3 regions of the Shewanella acanthi genome follow, and region 3 is predicted to be linked to each of the others. Evidence: predicted binding sites of a transcription regulator. Region 3 holds the regulator's gene; each other region holds the start of a gene.
What was found. The regulator NrdR, encoded in region 3, represses ribonucleotide reductase genes. The targets are predictions, from matches to a motif close to AAACACNANATNTNGTGTTT.
Positions count from the first base shown of each region.

Region 1: nrdD (anaerobic ribonucleoside-triphosphate reductase) is a predicted target of NrdR. The motif match lies at 4,083-4,102, and genes of this name have one in related genera.
Region 2: nrdA (class 1a ribonucleoside-diphosphate reductase subunit alpha) is a predicted target of NrdR. The motif match lies at 6,623-6,642, and genes of this name have one in related genera.

Region 1 covers NZ_CP080413.1:2,521,134-2,529,265, reverse strand. The annotation lists gene K0H61_RS11055 (DEAD/DEAH box helicase) at 1-1,341, opposite strand, end outside; gene rssA (patatin-like phospholipase RssA) at 1,642-2,589, shown strand; gene K0H61_RS11045 (hypothetical protein) at 2,732-3,697, shown strand; gene nrdD (anaerobic ribonucleoside-triphosphate reductase) at 4,133-6,250, shown strand; gene nrdG (anaerobic ribonucleoside-triphosphate reductase-activating protein) at 6,337-6,798, shown strand; gene K0H61_RS11030 (YibL family ribosome-associated protein) at 6,910-7,266, shown strand; gene ribA (GTP cyclohydrolase II) at 7,481-8,092, shown strand.
Region 2 covers NZ_CP080413.1:2,097,525-2,105,656, reverse strand. The annotation lists gene K0H61_RS09220 (NADPH-dependent 2,4-dienoyl-CoA reductase) at 1-719, shown strand, start outside; gene K0H61_RS09215 (hypothetical protein) at 1,363-1,659, shown strand; gene K0H61_RS09210 (hypothetical protein) at 1,661-2,173, shown strand; gene yfaE (class I ribonucleotide reductase maintenance protein YfaE) at 2,529-2,957, opposite strand; gene nrdB (class Ia ribonucleoside-diphosphate reductase subunit beta) at 2,990-4,120, opposite strand; gene nrdA (class 1a ribonucleoside-diphosphate reductase subunit alpha) at 4,181-6,469, opposite strand; gene K0H61_RS09190 (HAD family hydrolase) at 7,100-7,777, opposite strand; gene ubiG (bifunctional 2-polyprenyl-6-hydroxyphenol methylase/3-demethylubiquinol 3-O-methyltransferase UbiG) at 7,779-8,132, opposite strand, start outside.
Region 3 covers NZ_CP080413.1:1,037,674-1,045,805, reverse strand. The annotation lists gene thiL (thiamine-phosphate kinase) at 1-881, opposite strand, end outside; gene nusB (transcription antitermination factor NusB) at 961-1,365, opposite strand; gene ribH (6,7-dimethyl-8-ribityllumazine synthase) at 1,380-1,856, opposite strand; gene ribBA (bifunctional 3,4-dihydroxy-2-butanone-4-phosphate synthase/GTP cyclohydrolase II) at 2,001-3,104, opposite strand; gene K0H61_RS04620 (riboflavin synthase) at 3,164-3,820, opposite strand; gene ribD (bifunctional diaminohydroxyphosphoribosylaminopyrimidine deaminase/5-amino-6-(5-phosphoribosylamino)uracil reductase RibD) at 3,828-4,973, opposite strand; gene nrdR (transcriptional regulator NrdR) at 5,072-5,521, opposite strand; gene glyA (serine hydroxymethyltransferase) at 5,734-6,987, opposite strand; gene ettA (energy-dependent translational throttle protein EttA) at 7,179-8,132, shown strand, end outside.

The DNA.
Region 1 (8,132 bases), 1.5 Mb from region 3:
GTCGCTATCGTCTTGTAATACGGGCGCTGATGCTCTTCTACGCATTGGCGCATCACCTACATCTACGCCGGTAATGAAGCGTTTATCACGGGATGGTGCTGCTTTAGTTCTTTTGGCCTTAGCCTTAGTGTTAGCCGCCGTTGCCGCTTTGGATTGACGTTTCACTGGCGCCGATTTCGGTTTGTCCCTCAGGCCTGTAAATTTGGCTTTAAGTCCTTCAATGACACTGATCTCAAAGGTTTTTCGAAGGAAGAGTTGGACTTTGTTGAAGTTTTCCCAATCCTTTGGCCCAACGAGGGAGATAGCATCACCTTTTGCGCCAGCCCTGCCAGTACGACCGATTCGGTGGACATATTCTTCAGCAAATTTAGGCATGTCGAAGTTGATGACTAAAGATACATTGAGTAAATCCAGACCACGTGATGCGACATCCGTAGTCACTAAGATTTGCTGTTGACCGCGGGCGAACTGATCCATGATTTGATTACGGGCCGCTTGTTTTAACTCACCGCTGAGTGCTGCGGTGGCAAAACCTTGCTCGGATACCTTAGCGGCTAGTCGCTCAGTATCGGCACGGGTGGCGGTGAAGATGATGACCTGCTTATGGGTTTCATCCTTTAATACTCTGCTCAGTAATGCCTCTTTGTGGTCGAGGTGATCACAAAGGTAAATTCGCTGGTGAATATCATTATGCTCTGCGTGGGCGGCACCAATCGCCACATGGGACGGTGTTTTTAACAGTGTGGCGGCAATTTCATTGATTTCACCATGATCTAAGGTCGCTGAAAACATCAAGGTTTGACGACGCTTGTGATCCGCCGCAGTGTTAATGGCCTTGAGTTGCGGCGCAAAGCCTAGGTCTAACATTCTGTCGGCTTCATCGAGAATTAACAGCTCTAAACCATTGAGGAACAGGTTTTTCTGTTCTAAATGATCGGCGATTCGGCCAGGGGTTGCCACGATAAAATGGGGCTCTTTTGCCAGCGCTTTGGCTTGGTCGTTAAAGTTCTCGCCGCCTAATACACTGATGGCCTTGTATTGGGTATTGGCGACCAGTAAACGCAGTTGGCTATAAACTTGGTGAGCAAGCTCGCGGGTCGGTAATAAAATCAAAACCCTAGGATCGCGTTTTGTTAACGCGCGGGTGGAAATAACCCTTTGCATGGCGGGCAGCAAAAACGCCAAGGTCTTACCAGACCCAGTTTTTGATGATGCCATTAAGTCTTTACCTGCCAATGCGATGGGCAGGGCCTGTTTCTGGATGGCGGTTGGGGTTGCAATCCCCATGTGTTTTAAGCTTTGTAACAGACGCTGGTCCAGAGAAAAATCAGTAAACTGCAAAGGTATATCCCCTAAATCTGAGTGAGGGCAGATTATAGCCTTAAACGGCCTTTCTCAGCTATCTCGATTACCAATTATCTTAAGCTTATCCCAAGACTTGTGTTGATTTTGGGCGTTATCGCCCATGGCGTGTGGATTAAAATTCCCTTTACAATTTGATTCTGATCCTTGTTGATTCAGCGCTTTTTGTCGTAATTTCTAGTTTTACCTAACATTTAATGGCGTTAATCATTTCAGATTGACATAAGTAGAGGACGCCATTTAGGTTAATGCTTGGGTTTATAAACAAGGAGAATTTTGATGGTTAAGGGCACCGCGCCAACCATTGGCATTGCATTAGGAAGTGGCGCTGCAAAAGGGTGGGCGCATATTGGGGTGCTTAATGGACTTGCGGCTATGGGGATTAAACCCGACAAGGTGGCGGGCTGCTCGGTCGGCGCCTTGGTGGGCGCTGCCTATGCACACGATCATCTATCCGAACTTGAGGAATGGGTCAGGAGTTTTTCCAGCTGGGATGTGCTTGGCCTAATGGATATTCGTTGGCGAAAGGGGGGATTGATTGGTGGGGAAAAAGTATTCGACGTGCTGCAATCTCGCCTAGGGGATATCGATATTGAGGAACTAAAGCGCCCCTTTGCAGCCGTGGCTACGGATCTCTACTCCGGACAGGAAATCTGGTTCCGTCAGGGGGACTTGCGCCAAGCGGTTCGTGCCTCTTGCTCTATGCCTGGGATATTATCTCCTGTTCGCCATGGTGATAGGTGGTTGGTCGATGGTGCGGTCGTCAATCCCGTTCCTGTATCAGTCAGCCGTGCCATGGGCGTTGATATCGTCATTGCGGTGGATTTAAGTGGATTTCAGTCGGGGCGTTTACAAGTGTTGCCCGTCAATCTCACCAGTCAAAAAGAATTGCCAGAAGATAGAGAGCCCCTTGTCCGTCAAGAAACGGGTTTTATGGACCTTTTTGCGAGGGGGCGAGAGTATGTCAGCAATTTAAGTGACAAATTCTCCCTAGGCACAAAATCAAATCCTGGGATGATAGCGGTGATGTCGCAGTCAATGGGGATTTTAGAGCAGCGCCATAAACGGGCGCGGCTGATGGGCGATCCGCCTGATATCTGTGTCGTACCTGAGGTGGCCAATATTGGTACGATGGAATTTCATCGAGCCGATGAAGCGATTGCCGCGGGTGAAGCCGCGGTGGCAAAAGTCGCTCACCTTATCGAAGCGGCAATCTGGAAAGGGTAAGTCTGCAAGATTAAGTGATTATCAGCTTTCAAGCCTTTGGTCTGATTGCTCGATTTTCATCCAAATAAGTTGTAAGTCAATGGGTTACTGGCTTGTATCTTGCTTTCAGTTGTTTTTGCCTTTATTTACTCATTTTTTGACGATGAATTCCCTTCTCAATGCTTTTATCCTTAAACGCAGCAGTGTTGCCGATGCCTATGGACTGGCTGAACCTAACCGCAAAGCGCAATCGGGCTTAGGTCAAGCATTGGCAAGCGAGCGTGCTACGTCGGTTTCTACAAGCACTAAAAATGTGCAAGCGACTAACACTGCTAGCTCGAAAGGGAATCGTGAAGAGGTTGCATTTTCCGCTCGGGCGATGCGAGCCCAAAGGATCCAAGCGCTGTCTGAGGTCTATTTTGCTAGGGGGGATTTTAAACTAGCAAACTTACCTTCGGTGCTTACTCAAGCCAATGCCGAAGGGCTGTTAACCCAATCACAGGTTGCAAGGCTTGAGGAAAATGCAACAAGCTTTAAGGACTCCAGTGCCTTACCATCGCTTAACACCTTTATTGATAACAAGCTTAAGCCATTGTCAGCAAAAGAGAGTCTGATATCTGAGGGTGTGGCTGAAGTGCGTGACGCAAATGGTTCCACGAGGACTGGCATCATGGTTTTGCGACCGGAAATGATTAAAGCACTTAAGGATGCCAAAACGGTACTGGCCAATATGGGAGATGCTCAATCGAATCAAATGTCGGCTCTGGCAAATGCGGTGAGTCGGCGAATCGGCCAGTATCTCAACTTTGAGAGCACTCATGATGACAGCCCAAACGATGAGAGGGCTAATTCAGAGCGCATTGGTTCAGAGAGTATTGGTTCAGAGAACCTAAGCGCAGAGAATCTTAGCGCAGTGTACCTAGGCGTAGAGAATGCCAGCTTAGTCCAAAATTTAGAGGCTGCACAATCCCACGAATCTTCATCTGAGCTAAAAATAATAGAGTTAAATACAATAGAGCGGCGTTTATGGCAGGGGCTGCAAATTACAATGCAGTTTGCTGCATTATTGGGTAACGCCCAATCGCCGATGGGACAAGTCAGCCAATATCTGTCATTAGCGAAACGTTAATAGTTGATTGCTGCATCTAGGGACTATGATGTGGCGCCTTGGTGATACCCCTTTAATGGATTAATCAGCTCCTCAGTCATAGTGTATTTTCTGCATTAAAGCCTGTATCAGCCAGTGTAGCGCATCTGAGTTCAGCGCTTTCGCTCCGTGTTTGTTACCAAGCTTATGTGTACCATGAAGGTTAATCTTTAATCACCTAAACCACTGTTTTTACCGCTTACTATCCCGCTTTATCTTTTAGGTCAAGGACAGACTTCTAGATCATTGGGCTTGGCTGCAGTTCTGATTTGTTCTTTGTAACCCATTTAAAATTCATGATCTGGATCAAGGAAGTTTGCCCTTCATTGGCGCTTAATTGTCTACATATTGTGTTTATATTTCTGGTAATCACTATATGTAGTATCAATTTTAATCAGGATGGAGAGGAACTGAACAATGCCAGTCGTGATCAAGCGGGATGGTTGCCGCACACCTTTTGATGAAACAAGGATAAGAGATGCAGTTATCGCCGCTGCAAGCTCAGTTGGGATAGAGGATGCAGACTATGCCGCAACGATTGCAGCCTGTGTGAAAGAGCGCGTTGCCTCTTTGACTGAAGTCGATATCCACCACCTGCAGGATGCGGTCGAAAACCTGTTGATGGAAGGCCCCTATAAATCGATTGCAAGGGAGTATATTGAGTATCGTCACGACCGTGATATTTGCCGTGAAGCGACCAGCAAACTCAACCTCGAAATCCGAGGTTTAGTCGAGCAAAGTAATGCCGCCTTGTTGAACGAAAACGCCAATAAAGATTCCAAGGTTATCCCCACCCAGCGCGATTTGCTCGCGGGGATTGTGGCTAAGCATTACGCCAAGAGTCATATTCTGCCAAAGGATGTGGTGGCCGCCCATGAAGTGGGGGAGCTCCATTACCACGATTTAGACTACTCGCCGTTTTTCCCAATGTTTAACTGCATGCTAATTGATTTAGCGGGCATGTTGACCCATGGCTTTAAGATGGGTAATGCCGAGATTGAAACCCCTAAATCGATTTCTACCGCGACTGCGGTTACGGCGCAAATCATTGCCCAAGTGGCGAGCCACATTTATGGCGGCACCACCATCAATCGCATCGATGAAGTCTTGGCGCCTTTCGTGGCTAAAAGTTACGACAAGCATTACCAAATCGCCCTAAATTGGCAGATTAAAGATGCCAAGGCCTACGCCACGGCGCAAACCGAGAAAGAATGTCACGACGCCTTCCAGTCGCTGGAATATGAGGTCAATACCCTGCATACCGCCAATGGCCAAACGCCCTTTGTGACCTTTGGTTTTGGTTTAGGGACCTCCTGGGAGTCGCGTTTAATTCAGCAATCTATGCTCAAAGTGCGCATGGCGGGGCTTGGCAAAAACCGTAAAACGGCGGTGTTCCCCAAATTGGTGTTTGCAATTCGTGATGGCATTAATCATAAAGCGGGCGATTGCAATTACGATGTAAAACAAATGGCGCTTAAGTGTGCGACCATGCGCATGTACCCCGACATCCTGAACTACGAACAGGTTGAGCGTGTAACAGGCTCTTTTAAAACGCCGATGGGTTGCCGAAGCTTCTTAGGCGCCTATAAAGAGAACAACGAGTTAGTCCATGAAGGGCGGAATAACTTAGGTGTGGTGAGCCTTAATCTGCCGCGTATCGCACTAGAAGCTAAGGGCGATGAAGCTGCGTTTTACCGCATTCTCGATGAGCGTTTAGTGCTGGCGCGTAAAGCCTTAGATACTCGCATCGAGCGTTTAAACGGCGTTAAAGCCCGCGTGGCGCCCATTCTCTATATGGAAGGGGCCTGCGGCGTGCGACTTCGGGCTGACGATGACATTGCTCAAATCTTTAAAAATGGCCGAGCGTCAATTTCATTAGGTTATATTGGACTACACGAAACCGTGAATGCACTTTATGGCACCAAGACCCATGTGTTTGATGATGAAGTGTTGCGCCAAAAAGCCATCGCTATTGTTGCCCACCTTAAGGCCGCTACTCAGGCTTGGAAGGAGGAGAGCGGTTATGGCTTTAGTCTTTACAGCACCCCGAGCGAGAGCCTCTGTAGCCGTTTTTGCAAACTCGACGCCAAACAGTTTGGTGTGGTTGAGGGGGTAACGGATAAGGGCTATTACACTAATAGCTTCCACTTGGATGTCGAAAAACGGGTAAATCCTTACGATAAAATTGACTTCGAGCAACCATACCCTGAAATCGCCAACGGCGGTTTTATTTGCTACGGCGAATACCCCAATATGCAGCACAATTTAGAAGCGCTCGAAAACGTCTGGGATTACAGCTACAGCCGCGTGCCATACTATGGCACTAATACACCAATCGATGAGTGTTACGACTGTGGTTTTACCGGTGAATTTAGCTGCACCAGCAAGGGCTTTACCTGCCCCAAATGTGGTAACCATGAGCCGAGCCGGGTATCGGTGACGCGCCGTGTGTGTGGTTATTTAGGCAGCCCAGATGCAAGGCCCTTTAACCATGGCAAGCAGGAAGAAGTGAAACGCAGAATCAAACATCTGTAACATTTTTAGCCTGTATCCCTTGTTACACTGATTAACGCAGTCGACCCTTCGGCTGCGTTTTCCATTTATCCCGTTGGAAACCGATGATGAATTATCACCAATATTATCCCGTTGATGTCGTCAATGGTCCTGGCACAAGAGTCACCCTTTTTGTTTCTGGTTGTGAGCACCAATGCCGTGGTTGCTATAATCAAAGCACGTGGGATGTTCGCTCTGGGCATTTGTTTGATTCCTCCATGGAGGAGCGCATCATTGCCGATCTCAAGGATACGCGCATTAATCGCCGCGGTTTGTCATTATCCGGGGGCGATCCACTCCTGCCGGCCAATTTGGATACCATTTTATCCCTAGTGAAACGGGTTAAAACCGAATGTCCCAATAAAGATATTTGGCTGTGGACGGGTTATGTGTGGGATGAACTGAGTGATAAACAGCGCGCAGTGCTGAAGTACGTTGATGTGCTGGTAGACGGAAAATTTGAGCAGAGTTTAGCGGATCCCAGCCTGCCATTTCGGGGGAGCAGTAATCAAATAATCCGTTTGTTATAAAAGCGGTAACGAGGATCGTAAACTTGCTGTTATAATCCCTTTCCTAGAAACAGTGTTTGAGTTTTATCCCATGGATAATACTGAACCACTTAGGTAATTTAAGGTAACAACATGAATTTAAAGCAAGAGCTGCAGCAGCTAAACGATAAGTTAGATAAGTTTCGTCGTAAATTAGCGGCGGCTGAGCAACGTGGCGATGCCATAGTGATTGCCCAGTTCAAACGCGAAATCGCTGCAGTCACTAAGCAAATCAACAGTGTTAAAACCCAGCAAACCCGTGTTTTACAACGTCAAGGCGATGATATTAAACATCTGCCGTTTAGCCGAGCCTTAACAAAGGCTGAGCAAGCCGATATGGGGCAACTGAAGAAATCCGTTAAAGGTTTGGTGGTTGTTCACCCAATGACGGCACTTGGCCGTGAGATGGGGTTAACCGTTGTGACAGGGTTTGCACCTGCGAAGTTTTAATTGCGCTTAATGCCATAGGGACAAACGGATTTTCTGTGTCAGCCGTTTGTCCTAATAAGTGATATGGCAATAGTTGATAAAATTACTAAAGTATTCCGTGATTGCGTAAAACGCTTTAGAATAAGTGCACAACAGGCTATTTTGGCCGATTTTGATTTTAGTTATGGATGTTCCTTCTGTCTCAAGGAATGAGAGTAGTCGTTAAGGTTAAGTCATGTCGATAAAATATATCGCGACATCAAAATTACCCACCCCTTGGGGCGTTTTTGCCATGCACGGTTTTGAGGACACTCAAACGGGCAAGGAGCATGTTGCACTCACCTTTGGAATCCTCAGTAGCGACGAGCCAATGTTAGGCCGTATTCATTCTGAATGTTTAACAGGTGACGCACTGTTTAGCTTACGCTGTGATTGTGGTTTCCAACTGCAAACGGCAATGCAAAATATTGCAGAGACCGGCCGCGGTTTTATCCTTTATCTGCGCCAAGAAGGGCGTGGTATTGGTCTGTTAAATAAAATCCGTGCCTATGAGTTACAGGATCAAGGCGCCAATACCGTTGAGGCCAACGAGCAATTAGGTTTTCCTGCGGATATGCGCAAATACGATATGATCCAGCCGATGCTAGAACAAATCGGGGTCAAGCAGGTTCGTCTCATGACCAATAACCCCCGTAAAGTGAAGGCGATGAAGGAAATCGGCATTCAGGTGGTTGAGCGGGTGCCTCTGCAAGTAGGTAAGAACCGCTACAATGAAGCCTATTTAAAGACTAAGTCGACTGAACTTGGGCATATGATGTCTGAGTATCATTTTAACGACGAAGAGTAAGCCTAGGGCAATATAGGCAGTATCAGCACGAGTGTTATGC
Region 2 (8,132 bases), 1.1 Mb from region 3:
ATCAAATCAAACTGTACAAAGTTGATTTACGTTTAAACACCCGTCTTGATGCCGAGGTGTTAAAGACTGAACAATTTGACGAAGTGGTTATCGCTTCAGGCGTTGTGCCTCGTGATTTAAATTTGCCAGGCTTTGATAATCCAAAAGTGGTTAACTACCAAAAAGTGCTGACTGGCGAAGTCAGCATTGGTGAAAAGGTTGCACTGATTGGTGCCGGCGGTATTGGATTCGATATGGCGCACTTCCTGTGTGAAGCAGAATCGAGCACCCTCAATCCAGAGAAATGGCTCAAGCAATGGGGTATTGATAAAGAGTACCAACATGCGGGCGGCTTAATTAAACCGTCAAGTGAGGGTGAAAAACACCGACAGGTTTACCTGCTGCAACGTAAAACCTCGAAAATGGGCGCAGGTCTGGGTAAAACCACGGGCTGGATCCACCGCAGCGTGTTAAAGCAACACGATGTGAAGATGCAGACTGGCGTTAACTACGAGAAGTTTGACGATGCGGGTTTACATATTCGCGTTGGCGATAAAACTGAAGTCTTAGCCGTGGATAACGTTATCCTCTGTGCGGGCCAAGAATCTAATCGTACTTTAGTGGATTCAATGAAGGCGACTGGCTTGCCTGTGCACCTGATTGGTGGTGTGGATGTGGCCGCAGAACTTGATGCCAAACGGGCAATCCGCCAAGGTGCAGAACTGGCAATGCGTCTCTAGTTAATTCCGAATGACTCATCGTTGTTAGTGATTTCAAAAGCCTGAGCCATGCTCAGGCTTTTTTATTGATTTGAATTAAGTTACGTAAATGCAAATATAGCGAGGGAGTCGAACCCTCTCTACGTTTTCTAAGAAGCTGATTTACGCTGGTTTTGGTCAAAGGAAACAAACTCTTGTTACACCTTACTGTATTTCCTAAGTAATAGGAAAGTTCAAATGGTATCGACATTATAAAACAAAGGATCCTTTGAACATTCTACACGGGCTCCGAGTACACATATTGTTTGAAAATAAAATACCCAAATATCAACCCTCTGCATAAACACTGTTATTGTGAAAAACGTATAAAATTGCTTAAAATCGAGCCTATAAAGGTATCGATTTTTGCTTGGAAATCTATGCAATTTTATGGAAGCATTAGTCTTTCGCTTAAATCTTATTAATCACGTCAAAATGCTTCTACGAATGTAAAGTCCTGCTTTTCAGGATAAAAATATTGAAAGCCCACTAAGTCCAATGCTAACTTCTTGGGATAGTTGAATTATTTTTTCGCTTCACCCAAATACCTCACTCACTACTGTTTGGGTTTATTAGCAGTGTGGATAATACAATGTTAAGCTCATAGGGAAGAAAAGAGATATATATGGAACAAAAATTATTTGATATAGAGCTGGCATACTACATACTGTGTTTTGTAGCTGCTTTTGTTCTCTTTTTTAAGCTTCATAAAGATGGGGAGCCTCCATTTGCAGTCTTGGGGTATATAAATCCAGATGCTGCTCAGTCTGCATATGGGAGGTTTTTTGAGGCAATCCTTTTCGCGGCTTTAGGAGCACTAATTGGTACGTTGCTCACCATACCTACATCACCTGCTCAAGCTATCGCAGCAGGCCTAGGATGGACGGGACTTTTGTCTGCAACAAATTCAAGTGGAGGCTGATATGAATAACGATCATGATCAACAGTTAGTTTCCCAGTACGAAAGCATAAAATCTATTCTGAAATCTTTAGAGAAAGATTTTGAGCAAGAGAGCCAAGAATATGAAACTTTTAATAAGGTTTTAAGAAATTACTATGTTCACGAACTTAAGTATAAAGATACAGATAAAGCCAAATATACTGCATTAAAGTTCATTGAAAATAATAAGAATACATTGAAGAAAATTCAGTCTATTGAGAAGCGTGAAAATCGATTGTTTAGCACAACAAGTAATGTCGCGTTGTTGACAACTATTGGTGCAGCGGTATCGGCCTCTTTGGCTCCCGCTCTTGTTGTTCCGGCTGCTGCAATCGCGGCTGTAACTGCATTGGGTGGTTATATTGGAAAGCTAAAATTAGATAATGATGCCAAGGATGAAGCAAAATACCTCATCCAAAAAATGGGTTTGGAAGCCTTGAATGAAGAAGGCTTAGCAAATCAAGTAAGCGGGAGAACAAAAAGCAGAACTCCTTGATTGAAAAGTTACATCGATAGATTAATTTAGCTTCTTCCACTTTCAATGCTTAGTTCAGGTTGATTTGCTCAATCACTTTTAGATGAAAGCCACATCAGTATTCAGCATGTATACCTAACTGCTTATACTGCAGTCATTTAATTCGCTGGGATTCTAACCACAACTGAATACAGTCTTTGAGCCTTTTCTAAATATCCACAAGCTGAATACAGATAAATCTGCATATTCCCCTGATCAGCAATTGTGTGGGTTAACAAACAAAGGACGAAGGAGGTTAAACTTCAAAGCCTCCTATGCGTTGATAGAAAGCGTCGTTTACTACCATTTACCTAGGTTTTGGACTAGAACGCTGTGATTACTCTTCGCGGGCTTCTTGCTGAAGTACGGCTTTGCTTGCAGCGCTAGCAACAGACTTGGTTGACGGCTTAGTTTTATGGCGAGGATGGCTGACGACCATGGCGCCTTCAGGGGATAAATCGAGCTCGAGATCTTCTGCAGGAATACAGCAGCAGGGCAGACACTCATCGGCTTCGAGGTGGGCGAGGGGCTCTGTTAAATAGCTTACGCTGCCACTTAACATGCGGGTTTTACAGCCGCCGCAAAATCCATTGCGGCATTCAGAAAAAATAGTGACCTTTTTCGACTCTAATGCCTGCAACAATGACTCGTGCTGCGCAGTGAAGAGCAGCACGGGTTGACCTTGAAGGCGCACGATAGGCGCCTTAGTAAAGGGATTGTTAGCTTGTCTCAAGCTATTAGCAGCGCGTTGTGTTGATTTAGTCACTATTTTTTATGTTTTTGGTTTAAATAGGCATCTTAAAGATCAAAATCGAGGAACTCATCGCTATCGACGGCTGCATCGATTTGACCGACCAAATAGGATGACACTTCGACTTCCTGCGGCGCCACTTGTACGGCATCGCTTTCTAACCAGTTTTTCATCCATGGTAGCGGGTTCGTTAGCTCAGCGTAAGGCTGTGGCAGGTTAACCGATTTCATGCGTTGGTTTGTGATGAACTCAACGTATTGGCAGAGGATCTGCTCGTTAAGCCCGATCATAGAACCGTCTTTAAACAGGTATTTTGCCCATTCCTTTTCTTGCTCAGCGGCCTTAAGGAACAGGTTGTAGGCTTCCTGTTGACATTCAATGGCGATTTCGGCCATTTCTGGGTCATCTTTACCGCCCTGCATAATCGTGAGGATATGCTGGGTGCTGTTTAAGTGCAGTGCTTCATCGCGGGCAATCAAACGAATGATTTTAGCGTTACCTTCCATCAGCTTGCGCTCGGCAAAGGCGAATGAACAGGCAAAGCTCACGTAGAAGCGAATCGCCTCTAGGGCGTTAACCGACATCATACACAGGTACAGGGCTTTTTTCAGGGTACGAGTGTTGACTTCAATCGGCTCGCCGTCGATGACGTGGGTGCCCGCACCTAACAGGTGATAAATCTGTGTCAGTTTGATCAGGTTATCGTAGTACTCGGCGATGTCGGTCGCGCGGCGCAGAATTTGTTGGTTTTCCACGATATCATCGAAAACGACTGAAGGGTCATTGACGATATTACGGATAATATGGGTGTAAGAGCGTGAGTGAATGGTCTCAGAGAATGACCAAGTTTCAATCCAAGTCTCTAACTCTGGCAACGACACTAACGGCAAAAATGCCACGTTAGGCGAGCGGCCCTGGATAGAATCCAGCAGGGTTTGGTATTTCAGGTTAGAGATGAAGATGTGTTTTTCATGCTCTGGCAGTGCGTTGTAGTCGATTTTATCGCGGCTCACGTCCACTTCTTCTGGACGCCAGAAGAACGACAGTTGCTTTTCGATCAGCTTTTCAAACACTTCATATTTTTGTTGGTCATAACGGGCTACGTTTACCGATTGGCCGAAGAACATAGGTTCGCGGGTAGCATCGTTGGGTGTTTGACAGAATGTAGAGTAGGTCATGGTTCTTTGATTCCAATAAGTCGGGATCCCAAGGGATCCCGCAACCGTTAACAGTGAAGATTAGATCTTACATGCACCGCTGGCGCAGCCGTCGTCTTCTTTCTCTATGTTGGTGATGTCATCGTGTTGATCCGATGCACCATCGCGAGTGTTATGGTAGTACAGCGTTTTAACGCCCAACTTATAGGCATTGAGCAGGTCTTTCAGCAGCGTTTGCATTGGCACTTTACGGCCTTCGAAACGGGCTGGATCATAGTTAGTGTTGGCCGAAATAGCTTGGTCAACAAACTTCTGCATGATACCAACGAGCTGCAGGTAACCGTCGTTGCTTGGCATTTGCCATAACAATTCATAGTTGTGCTTCAGTTCATCGAAATCAGGAACCACTTGTTTTAACTGACCATCTTTACTGGCTTTCACACTGATTAAACCACGTGGCGGCTCGATACCGTTAGTCGCGTTTGAAATCTGTGAAGAGGTTTCAGATGGCATAAGCGCAGACAGGGTAGAGTTACGTAAACCGTACTCTTTAATGTCGCTTCGCAGGCTTTCCCAGTCTAAATGCAATGGCTCGTTGCACACTTTATCGAGATCGCGCTTGTAGGTATCGATTGGCAGAATACCTTGGGCGTAGGTGGTCTCGTTAAATGATGGACATGCGCCTTTTTCCTTCGCCAGTGTCATTGAGGCTTTCAGTAAGTAGTACTGAATCGCTTCAAAGGTCTTGTGGGTCAGGTTGTTTGCACTGCCATCAGAGTATTTCATGCCGTTTTTTGCTAAGTAGTTAGCAAAGTTGATCACGCCAATACCTAAAGTACGACGGTTCATTGATGAAATCTGCGCCGCCTTAATTGGGTAATCTTGATAATCCAAGAGGTTATCCAATGCGCGTACTGCTAAGTCCGCTAATGGCTCAAGCTCGGCTAAATCTTTGATTGCGCCTAAGTTCAATGCCGACAGGGTACACAGGGCGATTTCACCGTTAGGATCGTCAATGTTGTTCAATGGCTTAGTCGGCAGGGCGATCTCAAGACACAGGTTAGATTGTCTGATCGGCGCGACTTTCGAATCGAACGGGCTGTGGGTGTTACAGTGATCCACGTTTTGGATATAGATACGGCCTGTTGAAGCGCGCTCTTGCATCATCAGTGAGAACAAGTCCACGGCTTTTAATGACTTCTTACGAATGCTGCTATCGTTTTCGTATTGCAGATACAGACGCTCGAATTCGCCTTGGTCTTCGAAGAAGGCATCGTACAGGCCTGGTACGTCCGATGGACTGAACAGGCTGATGTTTTCACCCTTGATCAGACGTTGGTACATCAGCTTGTTGAGCTGCACGCCGTAATCTAAGTGACGGATACGGTTATCTTCAACACCACGGTTGTTTTTCAGTACCAGCAGGGATTCCACTTCTAAGTGCCAAATTGGGTAGAAGAGGGTTGCCGCACCGCCACGTACGCCGCCTTGTGAGCAAGATTTTACTGCCGTTTGGAAATACTTGTAGAAAGGCAAGCAACCGGTGTGGAAGGCTTCTCCACCACGGATTGGGCTACCTAAGGCGCGGATACGACCGGCGTTGATACCGATACCCGCACGTTGGCTGACGTATTTCACGATAGACGAGGCTGTCGCGTTGATAGAATCTAGGCTGTCACCACACTCAATCAGTACGCATGAGCTAAACTGACGGGTAGGAGTGCGTACGCCCGCCATAATTGGCGTTGGTAGCGAAATCTTGAAGGTCGACACCGCATCATAGAAATCTTTGATGTAGTTCAGACGGGTTTCACGTGGGTAACGGGCAAACAGACACGCGGCCACCAGAATATACAAAAACTGCGCGCTTTCGTAGATTTCGTGGGTAACACGGTTTTGCACTAAGTACTTGCCTTCTAACTGCTTAACCGCGGCATAGGAGAAGTCCATATCGCGCCAATGGTCGATATAGCTGTCCATGATATCAAGTTCTTCACGGCTGTAGTCTGCGAGGATGTGTGCGTCGTACTTGCCAAGCTCAACCAACTTAGTCACATGATCGTATAACTTTGGCGGCTCAAATTGACCAAAGGCCTTCTTACGCAAATGGAATACGGCTAAACGCGCAGCAAGGAACTGATAATCAGGCGATTCTGGCGAAATCAAATCCGCAGCAGATTTAATGATCGTTTCATGGATCGCTTCAGTTGGAATACCGTCGAAAAACTGTAAATGCGTGCGAAGTTCAACTTCAGAAACAGAAACGTTTTTTAATCCCTTGGCTGCCCAAGTAATTACGCGGTGTATTTTATCGAGATCAATCGTCTCACGAGCACCACAGCGTTTTGTGACTGTCATATTGCTATTCATTGAGGAGAGGCCTTGGTTCTGATATCTGTCTAGGTGAATATTTTCACCCTACGTTTCCTTGTAAAACAATCAACCTGAAAACCCATAATACTGCTGGCGATGGTGAACACTGCCGATTTAGCGGGGAACTTCTAGTGTGTCTGATTGCTACCTATACACAAGATATGGTGTTTTAAAAAATCTAAGATACAAGATAGTGAGGTTTGAGGGCATTTGCAAGCATCAATTCGGGGGGTATCTTGTGGATATCTTGAGGATAATAACAGGGGTTAGTAAAGACTAACCTTGAAGCTCAAATTCTCGTTAGCGTGACCGAATGAAGGGCATTTTTCATACAAAGATTTTGCATGAATCGATCGCTAAAATAAGCAGCGATCGTAAGCCTGATTATTGACAGCGTCAGAATATTGGAATATCTCGCTTACGGTTACTTCGTTAATTGGGCGTTGATTTGCGATAACACCCGGACGATTACCCCTAACAAAAGTGCAATATAAGCCAACATTTATCCATGCTATGCAAACTCGTCAGAGATGCGCTGAAGCTTGCTAAGCCAGAATATGGAACTCTACAGATAGCCTCTGTAGGCACAGCTTTGAAAGAGGTTAATCTTTAAGATGGAGTTACAACCTAATTTCGGCGAACATTATTCATCAGAGCTTGATGTAATCGCGTAGGTGTGGCGAATTGTGCATGGTGAGGCCAAGTATCTGGCTTATCGCTTTCACTCAAATAGCCCCAAAGCGCGACGCCACCTAACATGCCCGCGGCATTCGCAGCGATTAGATCGCGCTCGGCGTCACCTAAATACAAGATGTGCTGCGGCAAACATTGTACCTGCTGCGCCGCGAGCAGCATGGGGGCGGTATGGGGTTTAGCAAAACGGGTGGAGTCGCCACTGATCATCACACTTAGGCGCTGCTCAAGTTTAAGCTTCTTTAATAGTGGGCGGGTAAAGCGGGCGGGTTTGTTGGTAATAACGCCATAGGGCAGTTTAACGGCATCGAACCAATCGAGCATTGACGCTATGCCTTCAAACAACTGGCAATGATCGCCATTAACTTGCTGATAATGATTCAGTAGCCCCTGCTGCACGGCGAGTCTAAGCGCCTCATCGGCATCGGGAATGGCGGCATTAACTAAGGCCATACTGCCATGGGAAGCGGCGCTTCGAAGCTGAGTTTCACTTTGGCTTTGAATGCCGTGATCTTGAAGACTCAGGTTAAGGGCATTGACTAAATCCGGCGCAGTATCGGCGAGTGTGCCGTCGAGATCGAATAAAACCGCGGAAACCTGAGTCAAAGTCATCTTAATCTACCTTTTGGGTGGCAATCATATAGTTGACGTCCACCTTCGGTGTGTATTTAAAGATGCCTGTCAGTGGATTGTAGGTAATGCCAATGGCATCGCGGCAGATAAGGTCGGTATTGTCGACCAGTGCAATCAGCTCAGATGGCTTGATGAACTTATTATGATCATGGGTGCCAACGGGTAACATCTTTAATAGGTACTCGGCGCCGATAATGGTTTCGACAAAGGCCTTAAGGTTACGGTTGATGGTGGAGAAAAACACAAAGCCACCGGGCTTGACCATATCACAGCAGGCTTGGATAACAGATTGCGGATCTGGCACATGCTCGAGCATCTCCATACAGGTCACTAC
Region 3 (8,132 bases):
CACATTTGCCCCACACGAACAAATTTAGTCCCCGAATGGCTTAAGGCCGTCTCTAAGGCGCCTTTTTGTGCTTCAGGAACGGTAAACAGCAGCTCATAGTCTTCACCACCGGTTAATGCATAACCTAGCGCATGCTCTTCGCTAAGGGTATCTTTCATAGCTTGAGAAAGCGGAATATTCGCCACTTCAACCACAGCGCCGACACCAGAAGCTTTAAGAATATGACCAATATCAGAGATAAAGCCGTCGGATAAATCGATAGCACTGGATGCTAACGAGCGCAGTGACTGACCCGCTAACACTCTGGGTGTTGGACGGTAATGACGATTGATAAGGTATTCTTTATGCTCAGCTCGGGCATGCTGGGTGCCACGGATCAAATCGAGCCCAAGGGCCGAGTCACCCAGTGTGCCAGTGACATAAATCCAATCACCGGCTTTAGCACCATGTCGAGTCAAAGCTTTGCCCTGCGGCACCTGCCCATGGACAGTAATGCTAATTGACCTTGGGCCACGGGTCGTATCACCACCAATGAGTGCAATGCCGTAATATTCCGCCGCCTCAAATAGGCCTTCGCTAAAACCGCTAAGCCATTCTTCATTCACCTCTGGCAGAGTCAGCGCAAGTGTCATCCAAGCAGGCTCTGCGCCCATTGAGGCGAGGTCCGACAGATTAACGGCTAAGGCTTTATAACCTAAGGCTTGTGGCGGAATATCGGGGAAAAAGTGAACATTTTCGACTAAGGTATCGCATGAAATCGCTATCGATTTGTTCTCGGCGGGCTGAACGAGTGCGCAATCGTCACCTATGCTCAGCTTAACATCACGGCGAGACGGGCCGCGGTGGCTAAAAAAACTTTCAATCAGTTGGAATTCTTTCACTGTACAGTTTGGCTCGAGGTTAATCGGCCACCTTTGTTATCAATGAAAAACGGTATCCGAAGATACCGTTTGTCCTTTATTACTTACGTGCAACCAGTTTGTCGAGTAATCCATTAACAAACTTGTGACTTTCATCCGCTCCGAAAGCCTTAGCCAATTCGATTGCCTCGTTGATGGCAACTTTGAAAGGCACATCCTTGCGGAAAGTCAGCTCATAGGCGGCAAGGCGCACAATGGCTTTTTCCACAGGAGACACTTCATCGATTGGGCGATCTAAGTGAGGGATAAACAGTTCATCCAGTTGATTTGTCTTAGTTGCAACGCCTGCAAATAGCTCACGGAAGTAAGCTACATCGACACCGTCGAGACTCTGTTCAGTTAAAAACTCATGCTCGACATCGGCAATATTATTCCCGCTTAGTTGCCATGAATAAATGGCTTGCACGGCTAAACGGCGGGCCTTGCGGCGCTCAGAAGGCTTCATTATTTTTCCTACTATTACAACTGTTGTTCAAGCTGTTGCAGTACGTTGACCATTTCAAGCAGACTTAAAGCGGCTTCACCACCTTTGTTACCCGCTTTAGTACCAGAACGTTCAATAGCTTGTTCAATGGTATCAGTCGTCAACACACCGAAGGCAACTGGCAAGTCAAATTCTAACGCGATTTGAGCTAAGCCTTTATTACATTCGCCGGCAACAAAATCAAAATGAGGGGTACCACCACGGATCACCGCACCTAATGCGATAATACCGTCAAATTTACCGCTGGCAGCCACACGGCGTGCAGCAAGCGGTAACTCAACCGCACCAGGAACACGGACGACAGTAATGTTGTCATCACTGACTTGGCCAAAGCGTTTTAGCGTATCGATTGCGCCTTCAAGTAGGCTTTCAACCAAAAAGCTGTTAAAACGCGAAATAACAATCGCAACTTTGGCATTCTTCGCTTCGATATTACCTTGAACTACGTTCATTTTCTTACCTAATTAAGCTAAAGCACCCGGCTCTGGGCGAAAAGTGGCGACATGATACCACAGTCAATTGCTCACAGCCCTATGCAAATTATAGAAATGGAAAATTTTACCCAAAAGCTTATCAAACCAAACAAGCCAAATCGACTATTCGGCAACGTATTCAGTGACTTCCAAACCAAAGCCCGACAGCGAATGATAACGCTTAGGTGAGCTTAATAGGCGCATTTTAGTCACGCCAAGGCTTGATAGAATTTGTGAGCCCACACCCACGCGGCGAGAGGTACCCTGCCATTTTGCAGGGGCAGTGGCTTGACCTTGATCCTCAGCCTCAAAGGCTTTAACCTTCGAGAGCATTTCACAGGTATTCTCCTGATTCCCAAGCAGCACCAACACGCCGCCTTCATTTGCGATACGCTCCATGGCTTTCTCTAACGGCCAACTGCGCTGCTGATCGCGCTCTGAATGCAGTAAATCATTAAAGGTATTTTGCAAGTGAACGCGCACTAAACAATCGGGTTTTACCTCACCTTTTACTAACGCAAAGTGCAGCTGATTATCGATAGTGTCCCTAAAGGTCACCATATCGAACTCACCGAAACGAGTTGGCAATTTACATTTAGCTTCACGCACAACCGTGGTTTCTTTGGTATTACGGTATTCTATCAAGGCCGCAATCGTGCCGATCTTGATGCCGTGCAGTTCAGAGAACACTTCTAAATCTGGGCGGCGCGCCATAGTACCGTCTTCGTTGAGGATCTCAACAATAACGCCCGATGGCTCAAGACCCGCTAAACGGGCTAAATCACAACCCGCTTCAGTGTGACCGGCACGAATTAACACCCCGCCATCCTGTGCCATCAAGGGGAATATATGCCCTGGTTGAACTAAATCTGACGCCTTAGCATCCTTGGCCACCGCCGCTTTTACGGTCACAGCACGATCATGGGCAGAAATACCGGTAGTAACACCCTCGGCCGCTTCAATCGAAACGGTGAAGTTAGTGGAGAACTGGGCATTGTTGTTGGTGACCATCAACGGTAGATTTAACTGCTGACAACGGGCTTTTGTCATGGTTTGGCAAATCAGGCCACGGCCAAATTTTGCCATAAAGTTGATCGCCTCAGGCGTCACTAACTCGGCCGCCATGATCAGATCGCCTTCGTTTTCCCGGTCTTCGTCATCCATCAAAATAACCATTTTGCCCTGACGAATGTCTTCGATGATCTCTTCTATGCTGTGAAGCGCCATAATATGACCTTAATTTTTTGCTTGTAATTGAAATTATTATATTAATTATGAGTTCGGCGTTAACGCACAAACCCCGCGCGGGCGAGCATTTCCATAGTCACGCCACTGCCTTTTGCTGGTTTATTTTCAAAATTCATTAAACGCTCGAGATAACGGGCAATTAAGTCCACTTCAATATTCACCTTATCACCTGCTTTTAAATCGATAAGCGTGGTTTCCCCTGCGGTATGGGGAACAATAGTCAATCTAAATCGTGCCCCGTCAACTTCGTTAACGGTTAGGCTCACGCCATCGATAGTGATCGAGCCTTTATGGGCAATATAACGGGCAAGCTCAGCGGGTGCCGCCAGCCAAAATTCAATGGCTTGTCCGCGGTGATGACGTTGCTCAACGGTCGCAATCCCATCGACGTGCCCACTCACCATATGCCCACCTAAACGGGTCGTTGGAGTCACGGCCTTTTCAAGATTAACCTTAGTGCCAACCTGATAGTTTGCAAATCCGGTGAGGCTCACGGTTTCAGCTGACACATCGGCAACATAACCATCTGCAAGTTGTTGTACTACGGTCAAACACACGCCATTGGTCGCAATACTGTCGCCTAAGCGCACGTCAGTTAAATCCAGTTTGCCACTGGCGACCGTAAGACGAATATCATCGCCCTTACGCTCTAATTTTCGCAGTGTGCCAACGGCCTCAATAATCCCAGTAAACATGATTAACTCACTTAGTTGTTGCAAATAGTTTGGGCTTAACGCTCAAGGTGATACGGGTATCCTTGCCCAATTTACGTACATCGGTCGGCGTAAGATCGGGGATGTCTGACATCATTTGATAATCCGGCAATTCAAGTAAATTGCGCCCTTTAGCGCCAAGGATTTTCATCGCCTGATAAAGCACCAGCTCATTGACTAACCCTTCGGCTAAAAACGCGCCCGCAAGGGTTGCACCCGCTTCCACCAGTACCTGATTACAGCTTTGACCTAAATAGGCTAACAGCTCGGGGATTGATACGCGCCCATCGACTGCGCTTAATTGGAGGCAAGTCACATGCTCGGGTAATAGGGCTTTAAATTCTTCGCTATAGGCTAAGGTTGAGACTAAAAGAATGGGCGATGTAATCGCAAATAATGCGGCCGAACTCGGCATACGGCAACGGCTATCTAATATGACTCGTAGTGGCTGTAGCAGTAGCTCTTCATTAAGCGAGTCTTTAACGCTACCCAGTTCCTGATAACGCACGTTTAAAGCAGGGTCATCGGCAAGAATAGTTTCAATGCCGGTAATCAAGGCGCAGGAGCGTAATCGTAAACGTTGCACATCACGGCGCGCATCACTGCCGGTAATCCACTTAGAGACACCGTTGGATAAGGCAGTTTTGCCATCGAGACTCGCGGCAAGTTTTACCGTTACCCAAGGCAGGCCAATTTCCATCCGCTGCATAAAACCTAAATTAAGGGCATAGGCCTCATCGCGGTGCAGACCTACATCGACTTCAATCCCTGCGTCACGCAGCATTTGAATACCGCGACCACCCACTTGAGGATTGGGGTCTTCAACGGCAACCACGACCCGCTTAATGCCATTATTAATCAGCGCTAAGGCGCAGGGCGGCGTTCTGCCATAATGACTGCAGGGCTCTAAGGTGACATAGGCGGTCGCGCCGCAGGCATTTTCACCTGCCATGCGCAGGGCATGCACCTCGGCATGGGGTTCACCCGCCCTTTGGTGGTAACCTTCGCCGATAATTTGATTATCTTTCACGATAACGCAGCCAACGCTAGGGTTGGGACGAGTGGTATAAAACCCTCTTCGAGCCAATCGGATAGCTCGGCTCATCATCTGGTTATCGAGTACTGACCAATTCATGTTAACCCTATTTTTACGTCATCGATTGCTTAGGGTGAGGTTGGATATCACCCCCTGCGGCTTTTTCATCTGCTCATTCGAGTAGATGAATGTGCAGCTTACTTTTGAAGTTTAGCAATCGCCTCGCCAAATTCTGACACATCTTCAAAGGCGCGATAAACGGAGGCAAAACGAATATAGGCCACTTTGTCTAAGTTCATCAGCTGCTCCATCATCAGGTTACCAATCATCTCAGATGGGACCTCACGCTCGCCAGTCGCGCGCAGCATAGATTTAATTTTGCTTAAGGCCTGATCGATTTCATCCATAGACACTGGGCGCTTTTCAACCGCACGCAACATTCCCGCCTGCAGCTTTTCTTCATCGAATGGCTGACGAGTTCCGTCACGCTTAATTACGCGTGGCATGACTAATTCGGCACCTTCGAAGGTGGTGAATCGTTCGTGGCATTCGGTGCACTCCCGGCGGCGACGTACTTGATGGCCTTCCGCCACTAATCGGGAATCGATAACTTTAGTGTCTGTCGCGCTGCAAAATGGACAATGCATTGAGCCTCCTGCCTGTGGATGGGTTTAACCCCTTGGGCTTTACGCTACATCCAAGACTTGAAAGTTCGATTTAAGCCTTGAATTTAAGCAATAAAAATGGCCGCAATTTGCGGCCATGGGATTTTATCCTATTTATGGGCTGAGGTTAACTACCTCGCATTAACCACCTCAGCAGTTATTGCTATTAGCCCTGTAAAGGATAGCTTTACGGATTAACCGTAAACTGGGAAACGGGCGCACAGTGCCAATACTTGGCCTTTTACGCGCTCGATAACGTCTAGGTTGTGGGCATCGTCAAGGATGTCACAGATCCAGCCAGTTAACTCTTTTGCTTCAGCTTCTTTAAAGCCACGGCGAGTGATAGCCGGCGTACCGATACGAACACCTGATGTCACAAATGGTGAACGTGGATCGTTTGGTACAGAGTTTTTGTTAACTGTGATGTTTGCGCTACCTAAAGCTGCATCGGCTTCTTTACCCGTCAGTTCACGACCGATTAGGTCAACCAGCATTAAGTGGTTGTCAGTACCGCCAGAAACGATTTTGTAACCGCGCTCTAAAAACACTTCAACCATGGCTTTAGCATTCTTAACCACTTGTTGTTGATAGGCTTTAAACTCTGGCTCGAGTGCTTCTTTGAAAGCAACCGCTTTACCCGCGATAACGTGCATCAAAGGACCGCCTTGACCGCCAGGGAATACCGCTGAGTTGAGCTTCTTGTAAAGCTCTTCATCATCAGCCGCAGACAGAATGATACCGCCACGGGGACCCGCTAAGGTCTTGTGAGTCGTAGACGTGACAACGTGTGCGTGTGGCACTGGGTTTGGATAAACGCCAGCTGCAATGAGACCGGCAACGTGGGCCATGTCAACAAACAGGTAAGCACCGATTTTGTCTGCAATTTCACGCATTCTTGCCCAGTCAACGATACCTGAGTAGGCAGAGAAACCACCGATCATCATTTTTGGCTTGTGCTCTACGGCCAGACGCTCCATCTCGTCGTAGTCAATTTTGCCAGACTCATCGATACCGTAAGGAATGATGTTGTACAGTTTGCCAGAGAAGTTTACCGGTGAACCGTGAGTTAAGTGGCCACCGTGGGCTAAGTTCATGCCTAAAACGGTATCACCTGGTTTTAGCAATGCCATGTAAACGGCACTGTTTGCTTGAGAACCTGAGTGAGGTTGAACGTTTGCATAGGTTGCGCCAAACAGTTGCTTTGCACGCTCAATTGCTAAGGTTTCAACGACGTCAACATACTCACAACCACCGTAGTAACGCTTGCCAGGGTAACCTTCGGCGTACTTGTTGGTTAACTGTGAACCTTGCGCCTGCATCACGCGAGGACTGGTGTAGTTTTCAGAAGCAATCAGTTCAATATGCTCTTCTTGACGCAGGGTTTCGTTCTGGATTGCGTTAAACAGTTCCGGATCATAATCTGCGATATTCATATCTTTTTTCAGCATTGCTAACTCCAGCTGCCAATTCTTATAGGTAGGGTTGCGCGGTATTCTACTCGTAACGAGGTCACAATCACAGTGTTTAGAAGATGAAAATCCTGCGCAATTGCCTTGAAAGCGACTCATTGTCGATTTGAGTTCGCCGGATTATCGAGTAGAATTAGCCGCATCATTAGTCACTTATAGATACAGAAAAAATGGCTCAGTTTGTGTATAGCATGCTGCGGGTGGGCAAGGTTGTTCCACCTAAGAAGCAGATCCTTAAAGACATTTCCTTAAGCTTTTTCCCCGGCGCTAAGATCGGTGTATTAGGTCTAAACGGTTCAGGTAAATCCACCCTACTGCGTATCATGGCAGGTCTCGATACCGAAATTGAAGGTGAAGCGCGCCCAATGCCGGGGCTCAAGATTGGTTACCTGCCACAGGAACCTAAGCTTGACCCAACGCAAACCGTTCGCGAAGCGATTGAAGAAGCGGTTTCGGAGGCGAAAAATGCCCTCAAACGTTTAGATGAAGTTTACGCAGCCTACGCCGATCCCGATGCCGACTTCGACGCGCTTGCCAAAGAGCAAGGTGAACTCGAAGCCATCATCCAAGCCCAAGACGCCCACAACCTAGACAACATTCTAGAGCGCGCCGCTAACGCACTGCGTCTGCCAGATTGGGATGAAAAAATTGAAGTGCTATCGGGTGGTGAACGCCGCCGTGTGGCAATTTGTCGTCTACTGCTCGAAAAGCCAGAAATGCTGCTGCTCGACGAACCCACCAACCACTTGGACGCCGAATCAGTCGCGTGGCTTGAGCACTTCCTGCAGGAATACTCGGGCACAGTAGTGGCGATTACCCACGACCGTTACTTCCTCGATAATGCTGCTGGCTGGATTTTAGAACTTGACCGTGGTGAAGGTATCCCATGGGAAGGTAACTACTCTTCATGGCTTGAGCAAAAAGATGCCCGCTTAAAGCAGGAATCTGCCGCTGAAAGCGCCCGTCAAAAGACCATCGCTAAGGAATTAGAATGGGTTCGCCAAGGCGCGAAAGGCCGTCAGTCTAAGGGCAAAGCCCGTATGGCGCGCTTTGAAGAGCTTAACACCTCTGATTACCAAAAACGCAACGAAACCAATGAGCTGTTCATTCCACCAGGACCGCGT